One region of the Microbispora sp. NPDC049125 genome, then DNA from elsewhere that is predicted to be linked to it. Evidence: riboswitches for the same ligand, from Rfam matches in the RefSeq annotation. Region 1 holds a riboswitch; each other region holds the start of a gene.
What was found. A riboswitch is a leader RNA that binds a small molecule or an ion and turns the genes downstream of it on or off. The one in region 1 is predicted to bind cyclic di-AMP.
Positions count from the first base shown of each region.

Region 2: it holds a riboswitch for cyclic di-AMP, as region 1 does, so the genes downstream of both, AB0B72_RS38100 (CHAP domain-containing protein) here and AB0B72_RS16130 (coiled-coil domain-containing protein) in region 1, are expected to answer to the same signal.
Region 3: it holds a riboswitch for cyclic di-AMP, as region 1 does, so the genes downstream of both, AB0B72_RS05075 (C40 family peptidase) here and AB0B72_RS16130 (coiled-coil domain-containing protein) in region 1, are expected to answer to the same signal.

Region 1 is NZ_JBEZDW010000012.1:29,064-35,044, reverse strand. It holds gene AB0B72_RS16160 (DinB family protein) at 1-428, opposite strand, end outside; gene AB0B72_RS16155 (MmcQ/YjbR family DNA-binding protein) at 475-858, shown strand; gene AB0B72_RS16150 (hypothetical protein) at 1,003-1,890, shown strand; gene AB0B72_RS16145 (hypothetical protein) at 1,915-2,298, shown strand; gene AB0B72_RS16140 (hypothetical protein) at 2,461-2,949, opposite strand; gene AB0B72_RS16135 (peptidase inhibitor family I36 protein) at 3,074-3,466, opposite strand; gene AB0B72_RS16130 (coiled-coil domain-containing protein) at 3,844-4,755, opposite strand; cyclic di-AMP (ydaO/yuaA leader) riboswitch at 4,790-4,927, opposite strand; gene galT (galactose-1-phosphate uridylyltransferase) at 4,988-5,981, opposite strand, start outside.
Region 2 is NZ_JBEZDW010000059.1:13,237-19,217, reverse strand. It holds gene AB0B72_RS38110 (serine hydrolase domain-containing protein) at 1-194, shown strand, start outside; gene AB0B72_RS38105 (NAD-dependent epimerase/dehydratase family protein) at 226-1,227, shown strand; cyclic di-AMP (ydaO/yuaA leader) riboswitch at 1,570-1,705, shown strand; gene AB0B72_RS38100 (CHAP domain-containing protein) at 1,719-2,399, shown strand; gene AB0B72_RS38095 (RNA polymerase sigma factor) at 2,529-3,773, shown strand; gene AB0B72_RS38090 (Clp protease N-terminal domain-containing protein) at 3,808-4,509, opposite strand; gene AB0B72_RS38085 (ArsR/SmtB family transcription factor) at 4,691-5,035, shown strand; gene AB0B72_RS38080 (alpha/beta fold hydrolase) at 5,214-5,900, shown strand.
Region 3 is NZ_JBEZDW010000003.1:181,103-187,083, forward strand. It holds gene AB0B72_RS05065 (NYN domain-containing protein) at 100-1,416, shown strand; gene AB0B72_RS05070 (NlpC/P60 family protein) at 1,587-2,531, shown strand; cyclic di-AMP (ydaO/yuaA leader) riboswitch at 2,844-3,005, shown strand; gene AB0B72_RS05075 (C40 family peptidase) at 3,157-3,639, shown strand; gene AB0B72_RS05080 (hypothetical protein) at 3,803-4,666, shown strand; gene AB0B72_RS05085 (glycosyltransferase family 4 protein) at 4,783-5,964, shown strand.

The DNA of each region.
Region 1 (5,981 bases):
ATCACCCAGCGGAGCGAGTAGTGGACACCCTGCCGCGCCGTTCTGGTCATCGTGTCCAGGTCCGCGCAGGCGGCCTCGGCCGCGCGTGCGTGCCTGATCTCCTCCTGCCAGACGGCGAACGCCTCCTCGGCGGATGCCGTGTCGACGTTGTCGAACTCACCGTCGGGGTCGTCCTCGGTGTAGTAGATGCCGGCGAGGTCCTCGCCGTTGATCCTTCGGCGGAACCAGCTCCGCTCGACGTCGGCCATGTGCCGGACCAGGCCGAGCAGGGAGAGGCTGGACGGCGGCACGGAGCGCAGGCGAAGCTGCTCCTCGGTCAGCCCCTCGCACTTGACGGCGAGCGTCTCCCGGTGCCAGTCGAGCCATGCGCGCAGCATCTCGCGTTCGCCGCCGGCGGTGGGCGGATCGGTCCTGGTGTCTTCGGCCATCCCCGAATGATGCCCGAACAGTTGATTGATGTCATATTGTCGTCGGATGGGCGAGTTGGAGCGGCTGCGCACGCTGTGCCTGGCGCTGCCCGAGGTGACCGAGCGTCTCAGTCACGGCACGCCCACGTGGTTCGTGCGGGGGAAGAAGACGTTCGTCATGTTCGCCGACCACCACCACGACGACGGCCGGCTCGCGTTCTGGTGCGCCGCGCCGCCCGGCGCGCAGGAGGAGCTGATCGAGGCCGAGCCCGACAGGTTCTTCCGGCCGCCCTACGTGGGCCACCGGGGATGGCTGGGGGTCCGTCTCGACGCCGTCCCCGTCGACTGGGATGAGATCGGGGAGATCGTGGCCGCCGCGTTCCGCCAGGTGGCGCCCAAGACGCTCGCCGCCCAGGTCCCCGCTCCTGGCGTACGGCCGGCAGACGTGTGACGCCCGCCGCCGGGCCACGTGACAGGCCGTGAAACGACCGGCGACGTCCCTGACCGTGGAGCGCCGCGGGTCGGCCTCGTCGTTGTGACGGCGCATTCCGCGATCGCATTTCCTCATTCGCCGTCGTATGCCATCGTTGATCACGTGCCTTACGCCGCCGATCGCGTCCCGGGAGAGTCGGTCGCACGCCGTGCGCTGGCCGCCGCGTTCGTCGGTCTCGTCCTTCCGCTGCTCGCATGGGGGATCACCCTGGCCGGTCTGGCCGTCGTCCCGTACGACGGATCCGCCTACACCGGTGGCTGGGGGCGTGTCGGTCAGGGGATGGTCATCGTCGCGGGAGCCGTGCCGTTCCTGCTGGTCGTGGCCTGGCCGTTGCTGTGGGTGCTGCGCGTGCGGCCCGCCTGGCACGTCGCCCTCACGGCCCCCATCGCGGCCGCCGTCCTGTGGATCGTCCTCAACCAAGTGGACGCACGGATCACCAGTGACGCGGTGGTCGGCATCCCCGCCGTCCTGGCCGTGGCGTACGGGGCGGCCGCGCTGTTCACCACGGCGGGGACACCCTTGTGGTGGTGGCAGCAGTTGCCGCTGATGGCTGTGGGCGGCCCTGCGCCGATACCGGTGGCGGAGCCTCGGCCGCACCTCCCCGACGTCGGGATCCCCTTGATCGCTCCCGATCTACCTGCCTACACGGTGGAACGCGTCTCCGCCCGGCCCGGCGGCCTGCGCTACCTTCTTCGCCCGTCGGCACTTCATCATGCCGCCACCCCGGCCGAACGCGATGCCTCCACGATCACCGTGATCGTCGGATCTCGCGTCGATCCGCCCGGCGAGGACTCCGCGTACGAACCGGAGGGCCCGCGGACCTGGCGGCGAGTCACGGACGAGGGCACGATTCACGTGGTCGACCGCGACGACGCCACGGTCATGCTGAAAGCCGGCCCTCGGGTTCCGGCCCCAGTCCTCGCCGAGGCGGTCGCCACCCTCCGGCCCCGCCCGCCATCCCATTTCACGTCCGGAGGCCAGGGGTCCTGACGCCAGCCGTGCGATGCTGCTCCTGTGGACCGGAGTGCCCTTGCCGATCTGCTGAGCGATGCCGGGGAAGCCGGCGCCGCATGTCGTCGCGCGCTGGTCTCCGGGGGAGATTACGAGGTCTGGCCGGCACCCGTCTCCACCCGCAGCCTCGTCCGCGTCTACCGGCGCCGAGAACGTCTGAGTCGTCGGCGTGGCATCTCATCTGTCGGCTTCGCCGATGCTGTCGTTCGCCTCGACACCTGCGATCTCGAAGTCGTTCTTATCGGCTACGTCGAGAGCGTGAGCCCCGCGTACCACTTCCAGATCTTCCTGTCTGCTGACGCCTCACGCGTGATCGCATGCCTGGGCATCAGTCAGGAACACAAGGCGCCGTCCGTGGGCCCCGGTTCCTCACCTGTCTCCAGTTGAAGCGGTCGAAGTGCAGGCCGGGCTCAATTCCCGCTTGCTCGCCTGCGACGAGTCGCTCCGCACCACAAGCGACCTGAGACAACGCTCCCGTTCGTCGCCGTCGCTTTCCAGTGTCTTCCCAGCCGTGTGCCCCAATGCGCCCCGGCCGTCCTGCGGTGGCGCCTAGCTTGCAGGCATCTCCTGGGAGAGATCATCAGGTAGGGGCAGATCCAGCGCCCCGAGGAAGGCGGCGGTTTTCACCTCCACGAAGACCTCCCCGTCATCGAGGTCGTCCACGTCTTCGTCCTCGTCCACGTCGATCTCCGCCGGGTCGACATCCTCAGCGAGATATGGCGCCAGCTGAAGCTTCTTATCCTCGCGCTCGGCATCACTGGAAACGCCATGAACCTGTCCCCACCGGTTGGCCAGTCCTGTCGCTTCGAGCGCTGGGTCGGTCGGCGCCGAGGCTTCCGGGTCTTCGAAATAGGTGCGCGGGGTAACGCCCAAGTAGGCAACCCCCGAGCCGGGCTCCGCCGGCCGATAGACCACGGTCGTGATGTCGCTGTCATGAACGCTCATCATGAGCCAGGGCTCGGCGAGATCCGGATGCTGATCGGCCTCGTGCTCCAGCCAGCGGCTCCCGTCATACAGATAGGTACCGAAGAACCCCACCAGCTCGTCTCCCTCCAACTGGACGGCACACCTAATGTTCCGTCGAAAGGCGAAGTTATCGCGCGCCCAGGGATCATCGCGGGCCCATCGGGTCGCCCTCAGTGGGCTCGCTGCATCGCATTGTCTAGCCGCACGTATTCGGGCCGCCCCACTTAACAGACGACCCGAACTGTCCTACTGAGAAGAGAGTGAGGTCGCCGATGCTGCCGCCCGGCTGGATGCACGTGTGTGAGCCCGAGAAGTCTGCTCCGCGATAGATGCGGATTGCTTTGGCGGTATTGTTGATCACCGAAAAGGTGTCCTCGTTGATCGGCTCCGGCAGAGGATTTCGGTCTCCGAATGTCGGGCTCGGCGCCGCCTGATATCGATATCCCGTGAACCCCCGCTCGGTCCAGAGGCACCAGGAGCCGGCGGGGCAGGTGTCCGCTTGCGCCGGTGCGGCAGAGACGAGAGTCGTTGCCGCGATGACAGCTGTGACAGCAGCCAGGTGGAGTAACTTCGACGCTTTCGTGATCATGCTCTCTCCTGCCCAAGAACGGATCATGTCGGGAGCGCGCTCAGGGCGCGAGGCCGAGGACGTCGCGGAAACGGCTCAGGCGGAGCGTAGGGAATGCCGGTATAGATGGGGTATAAGCCCTGCTCTAGGCGGGAATTCCGACTACGCGGGAGCACGGCTTCCCCATGCTGCGACACCGTCTCGCCTCGGTGCTTTTCGAAGACGGTGCTTTTCGAAGACGGTGCTTTTCGAAGACGGTGGTCGATCAAGGCGGTTGCCGAACGCCGACCCCGGCTTCACCCTGCGGACGTCCACGCACCTGATGCCCTCCGGCGAGACCGGATACAGGCGGCCGTCGAGAGCGCCTGGGCCAAGGGGCCGGCAGGCGGCTTGCGGGCTCAGTACATCGAGATGTGCACATGGTCGTAGTGGTTGGCGGTGATCCCGCCTCTGTCGGCCATGGGCCGCCAGCCGGGATGGCCGAGGTTGTAGATCCGCTGCTGCCAGATCACGTACATCACGCCGAGCTTGGGGCCGTTCTTGATGGCCCACGCGGCGACGCTGTCGCCGAGCGCCTTCATCGCGGGGCTCGGCATGGAGCCGCCGGAGCTCATCATGAAGTCGCAGGCCCGGCCGAGCGGGTGCTCGCCGCTGTCCTCCGCCCGGTAGCAGCCGACGGGGAAGCCGAGCGGGAAGTGGTCGCGGACCTCCGTGCGCATCAGCGCGGTACGCGGCGTGATGTTGTCCGAGCCGCTGGGCAGCTCCGGGGCCCAGGAGCCGCCGGCCCGCTTGCCCGGGGCGACGGGGACGAGTTGGTCGAGCTTGTCCTTGATCTCGTCGATCAGGTCCTCGGCGTCCTCGCGCTGCCCCTTGACGGCGGCGGCCTGCGACGTGAGCTGCGCGGCAAGCACCCGGGCCGCGTCGGCGGCCTGCTGCCGCTCGGTGCGTACCTCGGCGAAGCGGGTGATCATGGCCGCCTGCTCCTGTTCGAGCTGGAACACGACCATGGCGCTGTTCAGGTCCGGCAGGAGCGTGGCGTCGCTCGTCTGGTAACGCGCTCCGGCGAACTGGCGGATCGCCCGCTGCGCGGCGTCGTAGTCGGTCTGCGCCCGCGCCAGCCGGTCGCGGGCGGCCTTCTCGGCGTCCTTCGCCTTGGCCAGCGCGACGCGTTTGGCGTTGTAGTCGGTGATGAGCCGGTCGACCTTCTTCTGCAGGCCTGCCAACTGCTTCTTGAGCCGGGTCTCGCTCGGCTTGGGGTCGGCGTGGCCTTCGGCCGCCGTGCCGAACACGAGCGACGCGCAGGCGAGCATGCCGACGGCCAGGGGGATCGCGCGGGGCAGCGCCCACTCCTCTCCATACGCCTACCGGGTTAGCTGACGGGTTCGGGCTGGAGAAGCCCGGGCACGGTGATGCCTGCACCCCAGTTTCTGGATGGGTCCCCGGTTCCCGGGCGAGGCGCCCGGGATTAGGTGAGCCGGCTGTGACAGCCGGTGCGAGGGATACTAGTGGTAAAGATTCAGCGCTTGCCACCCCAAGTCGCAATCATTCGGAGACCGCGCCGTTATCCGCCTCGCGCAGCATCCGGGCCGCTTCCTCGGGGAGCACGTCGTTGACGAAGGCGCCCATCGCGGCCTCCGAGCCCGCGAGGTACTTCAGCTTGCCCGCAGCCCGCCTGATGGTGAAAAGCTGCAGGTGGAGGTACGCGAGGTCGCGTCCGTACGTGACCGGCGCCTGGTGCCACGCAGCGATGTACGGCATGACGACGCCGAACAGGCCGTCCAGCCGGCGCAGGACGTCGGTGTAGAGCGGCCCGAACGCCGAGCGCTCCTCGGCGGTGAGCGCGGGGATGTCCGGAACCTGGCGGTGCGGGTAGACGTGGACCTCGAACGGGTAGCGCGCCGCGGCCGGCACGAACGCCGTCCAGTAGTCGTTGGACGCCACGACCCGCGGGCCCTTCTGCTCGGCGGCCAGCACGTCGGCGAACAGGTTGCCGCCGTCGTACCGGGAGGCCGCCCCGAGGATCTGCCGGGTGCGCGGGGTGACGTAGGGATAGGCGTAGATCTGCCCGTGGGGGTGGGGCAGGGTGATCCCGATCTCGGCGCCCCGGTTCTCGAAACAGAAGACCTGCTCCACGCCGGGCAGCGCGGACAACTCCGAGGTGCGGTCCGCCCACGCCTCCATGACGAGCTCGACCTGGTCGTCGGTGAGCGAGCTGAACGAGGCGTCGTGGTCGGAGGTGAAGCAGACCACCTCGCAGCGCCCGATCCCCGGCCGCACCTCGCTGAGCCCGCCCACCTGCTCGTACTCGCCGGTGTTGAAGCTGAAGGACGGGAAGCGGTTCTCGAACACGGCCACGTCGTACGCGGAGGGGATCTCCGAGCCGGGGTGCGCCGGGCAGAGTGGGCACTCCTCGGCGGACGGCAGATGGGTCCGGGTCTGGCGATGCCGGGCGACGGCCACCCACTCGTCCATCAGGGGGTCGTAGCGCAACTCGGAGGAGAAGGGCCGCGGGGGCAGATCGCGGGTGTCGATGGCG
Region 2 (5,981 bases), on a different contig from region 1:
GGGCCTCGCGCTTCGCCGCCATGGCCGACGGCACCTGGCTCGGCCGGGACGGCTACTACGCCGGGGAGACCCTGCGGGTGGTCCGCGCCGCCGGGGGCGTCCACCTCGACATCAACACGTTCGTCTTCACGCGGGAGCCGTACGACCCGGCGGTGGGGGTGCCGGGCGGGGTGGATCCGCAGGGCTGGCGCTGACTCCTTCCCCACGCCGGGGCAGAATGCCGCCATGCGACTGCTGGTGCTTGGGGGGACGTCGTTCGTCGGGCGGTGGGTGGTCACGGCCGCCGCGGAGCGGGGATGGCGGGTCACCACCTTCAACCGCGGCCTCGGCGGATGGGCCCATCCCGGAGCCGAGGCGATCATCGGGGACCGGCTGCGCCCGGCGGACCTGGCCAAGCTTGGCGCCGGCCGGTGGGACGCGGTGATCGACACCTGGGCCGGCGCGCCCCACGCCGTCCGCGACAGCGCCCGCCTGCTCGCCGGCCGGGCCGGCCGGTACGTGTACGTCTCCAGCCGGGCCGTGTACGCGTCGCCGCTGCCGCGGGGCCTCGACGAGACCCACCCAACCGTCGATGCCTCAGCTGACGCGGAGGCGACCGGATACCCCGAGGACAAACGGGGTGGCGAGCTCGCCGCGCTGGAGGCGTTCGGCGACCGGGCGGTGCTGGCGCGGGCGGGGCTCATCCTCGGTCCGCACGAGGACCTCGGGCGCCTGCCCCACTGGCTGCTGCGGGCCGAGCGGGGCGGCCCGATGCTCGCGCCCGGCCCGATCGACCTGCCCCTGCGCTTCATCGACGTCCGGGATCTGACGGACTGGATGCTGGACGCGGCCGAGGGCGGCGTGTCCGGACCGGTCAACCTGGTCAACCCGGCCGGGCACGCCACCATGGGATCGCTGCTGCGGGCCGTCGTCGACGTCACCGGCGGCCGGGCGGAGCCCGTCTGGGTCGCCCCCGAGGCGATCGAGGCTGCGGGGATGGACCGCTGGGCCGAACTGCCGGGCTGGCTCCCGCCGGAACCCGAACTGGCGGGGCTCGTCTGGACGGACATCAGGCGGGCCGAGGCCACCGGACTGCGCTGCCGGCCCCTGGAGGAGACCGTGGCCGACACCTGGGCCTGGCTGGTCGCGGGCGGCCGGGTGCCGCCTCCCGGCATGGCGGAGCTGGGTCTCGACCCCGCCAAGGAGCGGGAGATCCTGGCCGCTTGGGGGCGCCGGCGGAGCGCGTGACCACACCGGGCCACTCGGGGCGACGACCTGATGGCGAGCGCCGGGGGCGTGGCGTGCGGGCTCCGAGGCGAAAGGCGGTGGCGCACGGGCTCCCATGCGAGGAGCGCTGGCGTACAGGCCCCGAAGCGAAGGCAATCGTAGATCTACCTGACCCTCACCCAGGCGATCTACCTGCGACGACGTCCAGGCCTTGACGGAAAGCTGCGACGTAAAATCCGACTTATCCTTACTTGACCGGTTTCGGCGTAGAAGTTACCTTTCATGTAACTCGGGGCATAGTTGTCCGTTTGCCCGGTCAAATGTGCCCCTCTCAGGATCGACACGACCGCCCGGCCTCGGATGGTCGTGTCGCCGCCGAGTCCGCGTCCGCGCGGAGCCGGGGACCCACCTCTCTCCGGGGTGAATCGGCACCCAGTGCCGTAGGGCGACTTCCAGCCCGAACCCGTCAGCTAACCCGGTAGGCGGCATGGAAGCAAGGGAGTACGCCCCGCATGCATGCCCTCAGGACCTGTCTTAGCGCTGCCCTCGCGACGGGAGCCCTCACCTCGGCCCTCTCCGTGGCCCCGTTCGCCGCCCCGCTCGCGGCCCACGCGGACAGCGGGCCCTCGGCACGGACCGTCGCGGACGGCGCCCCCCAGCTCGACCCCCTCGCCAAGGCCGCGGCCGGGCTGCCCAAGGTCGGCCCCGGCGACGTCCTGAAACTGGCCGCAAGCCAGGTGGGCATCAGCGAGAACGCCAACGGCGGGGGCACCAAGTTCCAGCAGTGGTACATGTCCACCCCGCGCGCCAGGGAGACCCTGTCCCGGGACGGCGGCACCCTTTCCGGCTACGCCAACGCGCCGTGGTGCGACATGTTCGTCTCCTGGGTCGGCCAGAAGCTCGGCATCCAGCCGGTCATGGGCTCCGACGCCTACACGGTGGAGCACGCCCGCTGGTTCGCCGCCCACAACCGCTGGGGAACCGTCCCCAAGCCGGGTGCGGTGGTGTTCTTCAGCTGGAGCGGCAGCAAGAACTTCGACGACATCGACCACGTCGGATTCGTCGTCAAGGACAACGGTAACGGCACGATCCGCACCATCGAGGGCAACGCCGGCGGCGGCGCGGTGCAGATCCGGAACCGGCCCACGTCCAGCATCACCGGATACGGCTACCCCTACTACACCGCTCCCTGATCACCGGAGGCGCGGTCCTCGGCGCGGGTCGTGGTTGACTGGGACCCCTCGAACCTGATCGACGCCGGGCCGCGCCGGCGAGGAGGAGGGACGCCCGTGGTCACTGCCGGCCCCGCCGGGGGGCGGGAGATGACGGCCGACCGCCGGATCGAGGACGAGCTGCGCAGGCTCGCGCCGCTGGCGCTGGGCTCGCTCATCCGGCGCTACGGCCACTTCGACGCCTGCGAGGACGCCGTACAGGAGGCGCTGCTCGCCGCCGCCGTGCAGTGGCCGGCCGACGGCGTCCCCGACAATCCGCAGGGCTGGCTCACCACGGTCGCCTCCCGCCGCCTCATCGACCAGTGGCGCAGCGACGAGTCCCGCAGGCAGCGGGAGGCGACCATGGCGGCGATGTCCCCGCCGGACGCCCTCCAGGCCCCCGAGCCCGGCGATTGGCGGCCCGACCGGGACGACACGCTCACTTTGCTGTTCATGTGCTGCCATCCGGCGCTGTCGGCGCCCTCCCAGGTGGCGCTCACCCTTCGGGCCGTCGGCGGCCTCACCACCGCGCAGATCGCCCGGGCCTTCATGGTGCCGGAGGCGACGATGGCCCAGCGCATCAGCAGGGCCAAGCAGCGCATCAAGACGACGGGGATCCCGTTCGGCATGCCGCCCGAGCAGGAGCGCGAGGAACGGCTCCGGGTGGTCCTGCACGTGCTGTACCTGATCTTCAACGAGGGCTACACCACCACCTCGGGCCCGGACCTGCAGCAGGCGGAGCTGACCGGCGAGGCGATCCGGCTGGCCAGGGCCGTCCACCGGCTGCTGCCCGAGGACGGGGAGGTCGCCGGGCTGCTCGCGCTGATGCTGCTCACCGACGCCCGGCGGTCGGCGCGCACCACCCCCGACGGCGCGCTGGTTCCCCTCGCCGAGCAGGACCGCGGCCGGTGGAACCGCGACCAGATCGCCGAGGGGATCGCGCTCATCACCGAGACGCTGGCCCGCGCGCCGCTGGGGCAGTACCAGCTCCAGGCCGCGATCGCCGCCGTGCACGCCGAGGCGTCCACCACGCGGGACGTCGACTGGCCCCAGGTCGCCGCCCTCTACGAACTGCTGGAACGGGTGACCCCCAACCCCATGGTCACGCTGAACCGCGCCGTCGCCGTCGCCATGGTCCAGGGCCCGCAGGCCGGCCTCGACCTGCTGCGGCCGCTCGACGCCGACGACCGCCTGGCCGGGCACCACCGGCTGCACGCGGTCCGCGCGCACCTGCTGGAGATGGCCGGTGATCACGCCGCCGCCCGGTCTCTGTACCGCACCGCCGCCCGCCGTACGGCCAGCCTGCCCGAGCAGCGCTACCTGGAGGCCCAGGCCGCCCGGCTCGGCGACGCCTAGCCGCGGTCCGCCGCGGCATCTGATCGTTTCGCCGCTACTTGTCGCCTGCGGCGGACCGTTTGGCGATCTCGGTCTTGACCGTCTCGTGCAACTCGTCCGGCGTGAAGCCGAGGTTGCGCAGGATCTGCGCGGCCGGGCTCTCCTCGGTGCGCATCAGGCCCAGCAGCGAGTGTTCCGTGCCGACCCAGTCGTGGCCGAGCTCGGCCGACGCGCGAAGTGCGTGCTCGATGGCCTCCATGCTCTCCGGCCGGAACGCGATGTGACCCCGCGGCGCCTTCTCTCCCGCCGGTGGCAGCACTTCCCCGATCGCGTCGCGGATGCGCTGCTCCGACTCGGTTTTCGCCATCAGCACCTCGTACGCCAGGCCCCGCGGCTCGCCGAGCAGGCCGAGCAGGATGTGCTCCGTGCCGATGAAGTCGTGCTTGTGCGTCCGGGCGGCCTCCTGCGCCAGCACGATGCTGTGCCGGTTCAGGTCGGTGAACCGCTCGAACGGGGTGGGCGCGTGGCGCTGCTGGGCGGCCTGTTTGGAGACCCCGATGGCGTCGCCGATCTCGCTCCACGAGGCGCCCGCCTGCTTGGCCTTGCCGACATAGTGGCTGACGAGCTGGTCACCGAGGTCGGACAGGGTCTTGTTGCGCAGTTGCGCCTCGCTGATGCGGGCCAGGTGGTCGGCATCGGGAAGTTCCTCGTCGAGACGGGCGATCAGGTCGGCGAGGCTGATGTTGAGTGGACTCATGCGTCAATCGTAGATTGACGACTCTCTGGTCGTCAATCTTTAGTTGACGCCCGGTCCGGGTGTGCTCGGCGCGGGCCGCGAGTTCCGCGTCCGGCGGCCCGCGACCCAACTCATGAGGCGGCATACCCGGCACTGTTATTTAGAGTTGACTTATATAACGGACTGCTGGAAGCCTGGCGCCATGCACGCGTTCGACGTCCTCGGGGATCCGGTCCGGCGCCGCATCCTGGAGATGCTGGCCGGCGGGGAGCGCTCCGCCGGCGAGATCGGCGCCGTCGTCCAGGAGGAGTTCGGGATCTCCCAGCCGGGCGTGTCCCAGCACCTGCGTGTGCTCAGGGAGAGCGGGTTCGCGACCGTCCGCGCCGAGGGCACCCGCCGCCTGTACGCGGTGGACCCGGAGCCTTTGCGCGAGGTCGACACGTGGCTCGACAACTTCCGCCGGTTCTGGACCCAGCGGCTGGACGCCCTCGGGACGGAACTCGTGCGGGGCCGCCGCGAACGCAGGACACAGGACGGCTCGACCTGAGCGCGACCTCCATCGCCGGGCCCGGTTTTGTCGGTCCCGCAGCCTAGAGTCGATCCGCTCTCTATCGACGTGGCTTCGGATAATGGAGGTGGTCCCGTGGCGACCGCGAAGGCGGCGCGGCAGGCCCGCGCCACGAGCGGCGACGCCGCCGTGCACCGGCCGGACAGGAGGGCGTGACATGGCGAGCTACGTTCTCGTTCCCGGGGCGGGCGGCAGCGCCTGGTACTGGCACCGGCTCGTCCCCGAGCTGTGGAGGCGGGGACACGACGTGGTGGCCGTGGACCTGCCCGCCGCCGACGAGTCGGCCGGGCTCTACGAATACCGCGACACCGTGATCCGGGCCATCGGCGACCGTGTCCGGCCGATCCTGGTGGCCCAGTCGATGGGCGGGTTCACCGCGCCCCTCGTCTGCGAACAGGTGCCGGTCGATCTGCTGATCCTGCTCAACGCCATGGTCCCTGCGGCCGGCGAGTCGGCGGGCGAGTGGTGGGACGCGACCGGTCAGGCGGAGGCCCGCGCCGCACAGGCCGTACGCGAGGGCCGCACCCCCTCCGACGGCGTCGACCTGCTCGTCGACTTCTTCCACGACGTCCCGCCCGAGGTCACGGCGGAGGCGATGGCCCAGGGCGAGCAGGCGCAGGCGATGAAGCCGTTCACCCAGCCCTGGCCGCTGGACAAGTGGCCGGACGTCCCGACGGTGTTCCTCCAGGGCCGCGACGACCGGTTCTTCCCTCTGGATTTCCAGCGCCGTGTGGTCAGGGAACGGCTCGGAATAGAGGTGGAGGAGATGCCCGGCGGCCACCTGGCCGCCCTCAGCCGCCCGGTCGACCTGGCCGACCGGCTGGAGGCGCTCGCGACCCGCTGACCTCCCTGCGCCCCGGGACGTGCCCGCCTCTCCCGGAACCCGCGCGAAATGATGAGGCCGCCTTCGCCATGTAGGAGATGT
Region 3 (5,981 bases), on a different contig from region 1:
GCCGGCCACCGTGCCGCCCGCCGGAGATCGGCGCGCTCGACTCGTACACGGGTGCGGCGGTCGTACTCTTGTAAGAAGACACATACAAGGAGCGACGAGATGAGTTCAGCCGGAGAGGGCCTGTCTCGTCCGTTGCCCGAGCAGGTCCGGTTACATGTCGTGGAGGTCGCCGCGCAGGTGCTCGGCTCCATGCAGGCGACCGCGGTCCCGCCGCCGCTGCGCGGCATCGCCAAGTTCGACCCACGCAAGCGGGCCCGGCTGGGCAGCGCGCCGATCGCCGCCCAGCTGGAGAACGACAAGGAGTTCCGCGAGCTGGTGGCCGAGTCGCTGCAGGCGGCCTGGCCGGAGCTGGTGGCGAGCCTCGCCGAGGGCACCGTCCCTCCGGCGGCCGAGCCGGTCCTGGTCGCGGCCGCCGCCTACCTGACCCGGCCGCCCGGATGGCCCGGCCTGGTGGAGGAGGCGCGGGCCGACCTGGAGCGGGCCGCCTCCGCCGGCACGCAGCGTGAGCAGGCGGAGATACGGCTGCGCGAGCAGCTCGCGGCGCATCGGGCCGCGGCCAAGGAGGAGATCGAGCGGGTCCGCGAGCAGCTCAGGTCCGCCCGCGCGGAGAACTCGGACCTGCGGCGCAAACTGCACGACGCCCGGGAGCGGACGAAGGCGGCCGAGGCGCGCGCCGACGCTCTGGAGGCCGAGACCGCCGAGGCCAGGTCCAGGGCCTCCAGCGCCAACGGGGCCGCCGAGTCCGAGCTGCGCAGGCTCAAGGAGCGGCTCGCCGACGCCGAGCGCCAGATCGAGGCCAGCCGCCGGGCCGCCCGGGAGGGCCGCAGCATGGAGGACGCCCGCGTCCGCGTGCTGATGGACGCCCTGCAGGACGCGGCGGCCGGCTTGCGCAAGGAGCTCGGGCTGCCCACCACGATCAGCAGGCCGGCCGACTACGTGTCCGCCGTCACCCCCGGGGAGCCCGGCGTGACCGGCGTTCCCGCGCGCGCCCTGGCCAACGACGACCCCCAGCTCCTCGATCAGCTCCTGGCGATCCCCAACCTGCACCTGATCATCGACGGCTACAACGTGACCAAGACCGGCTACCCGTCGCTCACCCTGGCCGACCAGCGCGCCCGGCTCCTGACCGGGCTCGGCGGCCTCGCCGTGCAGGTCAGGGTGGAGGTGACCTGCGTGTTCGACGGCGCCGAGCTCAACGGGCCGGTCCAGGTCTCGGCGCCGCGGGGCGTGCGGGTGATGTTCAGCGCGCCCGGGGAGATCGCCGACGACCTGATCCGCAGGCTGGTGCGGGCCGAGCCGGTCGGCCGTGCCATCGCCGTCGTCTCCTCCGACCGCGAGGTGGCCGACTCGGTGCGCCGGATGGGGGCGCGTCCGGTGCCGTCGCTGACGCTGCTGCGCCGCCTCGGCAGGAGCTGACCCGGCCGTCCGCTCAGGGGCGGGCACGCTCCGCTCTCATCCCGTCGCCATTGGTGATGAGTGCCGCGAATACCTGCGAATAGGTTGTAGCTTCAAGATCGCCTAGATAGAGTCGCGCCGCAGGTTGAGGTCGATTCCGCTAGGGGGCCCGAGTGCGAGGGCGAGTACCGGTGGCCACGGCCGTGGCCGCCGCGGTTCTGCTGTTGCCGGTCGCGAGCGCACAGGCGGATCCGAAGCCGACGCTCGCTCAGGCCAAGGCGAAACTGCAGAAGCTGAACTCCCAGGCCGACCAGCTCGTGGACCGCTATAACGCGGCCAGTGAGAAGTGGAAGAAGGCCAAGAAGCAGTACCTCGCGCTGAACGGCGACTACAAGAAGCAGTCCGTCCGGGTGGACGCCCTCCGATCCGGGCTGGTCACGATGGCGGTCAACACCTACCAGGTCGGCGGGGACGCCGGTTTGGGCGGCGTCATCTCCGGCGGAGACCCCGGAGTGACGCTCAGCGGCCTCGCGGCGCTCGACCAGATCTCGCAGGAGCGGGCCGGGCGCCTCCGGGAGTACGAGGACGCCATCAAGGGCCTGAAGGACCGCAGGAACCAGAAGAAGGCGCTCTACGAGGCGGCCACCAAGGTCAAGGCCGAGCTGGCCGGCGAGAAGGACAAGGTCGACGACCTCGTCGACGAGCAGACGCGGCTGCTGCGCAAGCTGGGCGCGTACAACGCCGGCAATCCGAACAGCCCAGGCGTCGTCTACAGCGGCCCCGCGTCAGGCAACGCGCTGGCGGCGCTGCAGTTCGCCTACAAGCAGGTGGGCAAGCCGTACCGCTACGGGGGGACCGGCCCGGGGGCGTGGGACTGCTCCGGCCTCGTGCAGGGCTCGTGGGCGGCGGCGGGGGTCAACCTGCCGCGGACGAGCTACGAGCAGTGGGCGTGGGGCGCGAGCCGCAGAGTGTCGCTCGACGCCCTGGAGCCGGGGGATCTGCTTTTCCACGCGGGGTACGGCCATGTGGGCATGTACGCCGGCAACGGCAAGGTCGTCCACGCCCCGCAGACCGGAGACGTCGTGAAGATCGTCAGTCTCTCCGAGTATCACGCGATCGGGGCCGTACGCCCCTGAGGGTTACCTGGCGGGGTTAGTTCTGTTACCTGTGTTGCGTCAGCCATGCCCTGATGCGGGCGTTGTGAGCAGAGTCACATTTACCTCTTCGTTACATGAGTAACCTGCGGATTTGTCCGATTGTTGGCCGTTATTGGATCTTTATCCGCGGTTGAGGCTTTGCGGAAAGCCGGTCCGGCTCGGTAGCTTCTGGGCCGCGACAGCACGAGTGCTCGTCGCGGTGGGCACGGCCACCCGGCCGGCCCACCTGGCACCTCCACCGAAACGTCACCGACGCCGCCACGAGAAAACCCCCTGCAGAGGGCCCCTGGGCGCGGTGACCTGCCGAGTCCGTGCAGTCAGGAGGCACGGAGCCGGGGAACCAATCGACCTTCTCAAGCGGAGGTCAGGGGTGAATCGGCGCGACACGCGCCGTAGGGCGACTTCCCCGCCCGAATCCGTCAGCTAACCCGGTAGGCGCCAGCGGAAGAACCGAGGAGCAATCCTGTCTACCACCCCCGCTAGTCTGTCTCGCCTTGCCCGCATCACCCTCGGCGCCGCCGCTCTGTCGGCGTCCGTGGGAGCCTTCGGCACCCAGTCGGCGGCGGCCGATACGGGCGATTCGCTGACAGTTACGGTCACGAAGGTGACCACGGAGACCACCGCGAGAGCGGCCTCCAGTACGGCCTCTTCGAAGTCGTCCACCAAGGCGGCCAAGGCCGATTCGAAGAGGAAGGTGAGGAAGCTGAGCAGGGCCGCACTCCAGCGGGCCAAGGCTCGGCGAGCCGTCACCGCGGCCAAGAGTCGCATCGGCGCCCCCTACCGGTGGGGAGCCACCGGCCCGGGGGCGTTCGACTGCTCGGGCCTGGTCCAGTACGCCTGGCGCAAGGCGGGCGTCAAGCTTCCGCGCACGACGTGGTCCATGCGCAGCGGCGTGAAGAAGAAAGTCTCCTGGAACGCTCTACAGCCGGGCGACCTCGTCTTCACGAGCGGCGGCGGTCACGTGGGCCTGTACGTCGGGCACGGCAAGATGATCCACTCTCCGCACTCCGGAGCGCGGGTCAGGATCGACCCGCTCGACTCCTACCGCAAGCGCACCTTCGTGGGAGCGGTACGCCCCGGCGCCTGATCCGTCGTCCCCCGTGCGTCCCCCGTGCGTCCCCAGTGCGTCCGCCGTGGACCTCGGAATCAGGTGACCTCCACAGGAGCGCCGCGCCGGACCTCGTCCGGCGCGGCGCTCCCGCGTCAGGGGGTCTGTTAGCCTCGTGCCCCCGACCTCCCAGGTGAGGAACGTGAGCCAGACCCGCCAGGCCGTCGCTCAGCGTGCCGGGGCCTCCCGCACCCTGGCCCTGCTCGTCGCGGCGGTGACGCTGCTGGCGGGGGTGCCGGGATCCGGCCCGCGGGACATGCTGCTGCCCCGGGCCCGGGCGATCGCCGCCGAGCGTCCCTCCTTGTGGACGGGGGCGTTCGTCGCCCGGGGCGAGCACGCCGTGGTGATCGGGAATCCGAGAGGGCTCGTCACCGAGCTGGCCGCGCTCGCCGACGACGCGAGCCGTACGGTCGCCCGCGTCTGGGGACGGCCCGTCGACGCGGTCGTCCTCGTCCCGCGCACGGCGGAGCAGGCGGCCGAGCTGGCCGCACCGGCCAGGGTGGAGGGCATGGCGGCGCTCGCCGGTGCCGACCGTGTGATCGTCGAGCCGTCCGGGTTCGCCCGGCTGTCGGCGGCGGGCCGCCGGATCGTCGTGACCCACGAGCTCACCCATCTCGCCACCGGCGCGGCCGTCAGCCCTGGTATGCCGGTCTGGCTGGTGGAGGGCTTCGCCGACTACGCCGGCTACCTCGGCAGCGGGCTCCCGGTCACCACCGTGGCCGCCGAGCTGGCCGCGGACGTGCGCGCCGGCTCGGCGCCCCGGGAGCTTCCCGTACGCGCCGACTTCGACGCCGGCCCGGTACGGCGGGCCGAGGCGTACGAGGCCGCATGGCTGGCCTGCCGGTACGTCGCCGGGCGGTTCGGCGAGCGGCGGCTGGTCGCCCTCTACCGCGCGGCTGCGGCGTCGGGCCTGGACGCCGCCCTGCGTGGCACGCTCGGCATGACGGAGGCGGAGCTGACCCGCTCCTGGCGGGCCTACGTGCTCGACCAACTGGCCTCGCCGTAGCGGCGCGGGGGTCCCGGCCGCGCCGCGCCGGCGAGCTGGGACAATTCCGTGGGCCGGTGATCGGACCCGGCCGGCATCACGCCGTCCGCCCCGGGTAGCCGCAGGCGGACGGGACCGTGGGCCGGGACGAGGGCGAGGGGGTGGGGGCGGCGAAGCGCACTCTGATCGTCACCAACGACTTCCCGCCCAGGGCGGGAGGGATCCAGGCGTTCGTGCACGGGCTCGCCAGGTCCCGCCCGCCGGGCTCCGTCGTGGTGTACGCCCCCCGGTGGAAGGGGTGCGAGGAGTTCGACGCGCGTCAGCCGTACGAGGTGGTGAGGCACCCCTCCTCCCTCATGCTGCCGACGCGGGGGGTCGCGCGGCGGGCGGCCGGCCTGGTCGAGGACGGCGGCACGGTCGTCTTCGGCGCCGCGGCGCCGCTCGGCCTGCTCGCCCCCGTCATGCGGCGGGCCGGAGCGGCCCGGGTCGTCATGCTCACCCATGGGCACGAGGCCTCGTGGGCCGGTCTCCCGGTCGCGCGCGGCCTGCTGCGCCGTATCGGCCGGGACGCCGACGTCGTCACCTACCTGGGCGAGTACACGCGGCGCCGCATCGCGCCGGTGATCCCCGGCACCCGGCTCGTACGGCTGGCGCCCGGCGTGGACACGGCCGTCTTCCACCCGGGGGCGGGGGGCGACGGGGTGCGCCGGTCCCTGGGCCTGGGGGACCGCCCGGTTGTGGTGTGCGTCTCCCGGCTCGTCCCGCGCAAGGGCCAGGACATGCTGCTGCGCGCCTGGCCCCTGGTGCTGCGGCGGGTCCCCTCCGCCGCGCTGCTCCTCGTGGGCGGCGGCCCCTCCCGTCAGGGGCTGGAAAGGGCGGTGGCCCGGGGCGGCCTGAGCGGCTCGGTCGTCGTCACGGGCTCGGTCCCGTGGGAGGCCCTCCCGTCGTACTACGACGCGGGCGACGTGTTCGCGATGCCCTGCCGCAGCCGGGTGGGCGGCCTCGACGTGGAGGGCCTCGGCATCGTCTATCTGGAGGCGTCGGCGACCGGGCTTCCCGTGGTCGCCGGTTCATCGGGCGGCGCCCCCGACGCCGTACGGCACGGCGAGACCGGCCTGGTGGTCGACGGCACCTCGCACACGGCCGTCGCCGAGGCGCTGGCCGGGCTCCTGTCCGACCCCGTGCGCGCCCGGGCGATGGGGGAGCGGGGCCGGGCCTGGATCGAGGAGGAGTGGCGGTGGGACCGGGTCGCCACCCGGTTCGCCGGGCTCCTCGACATGACGTCCCGCGACGAGGGCCCGGCGGCCGGGCCGGTCTGAGGGGTGCGCGGCAGGCC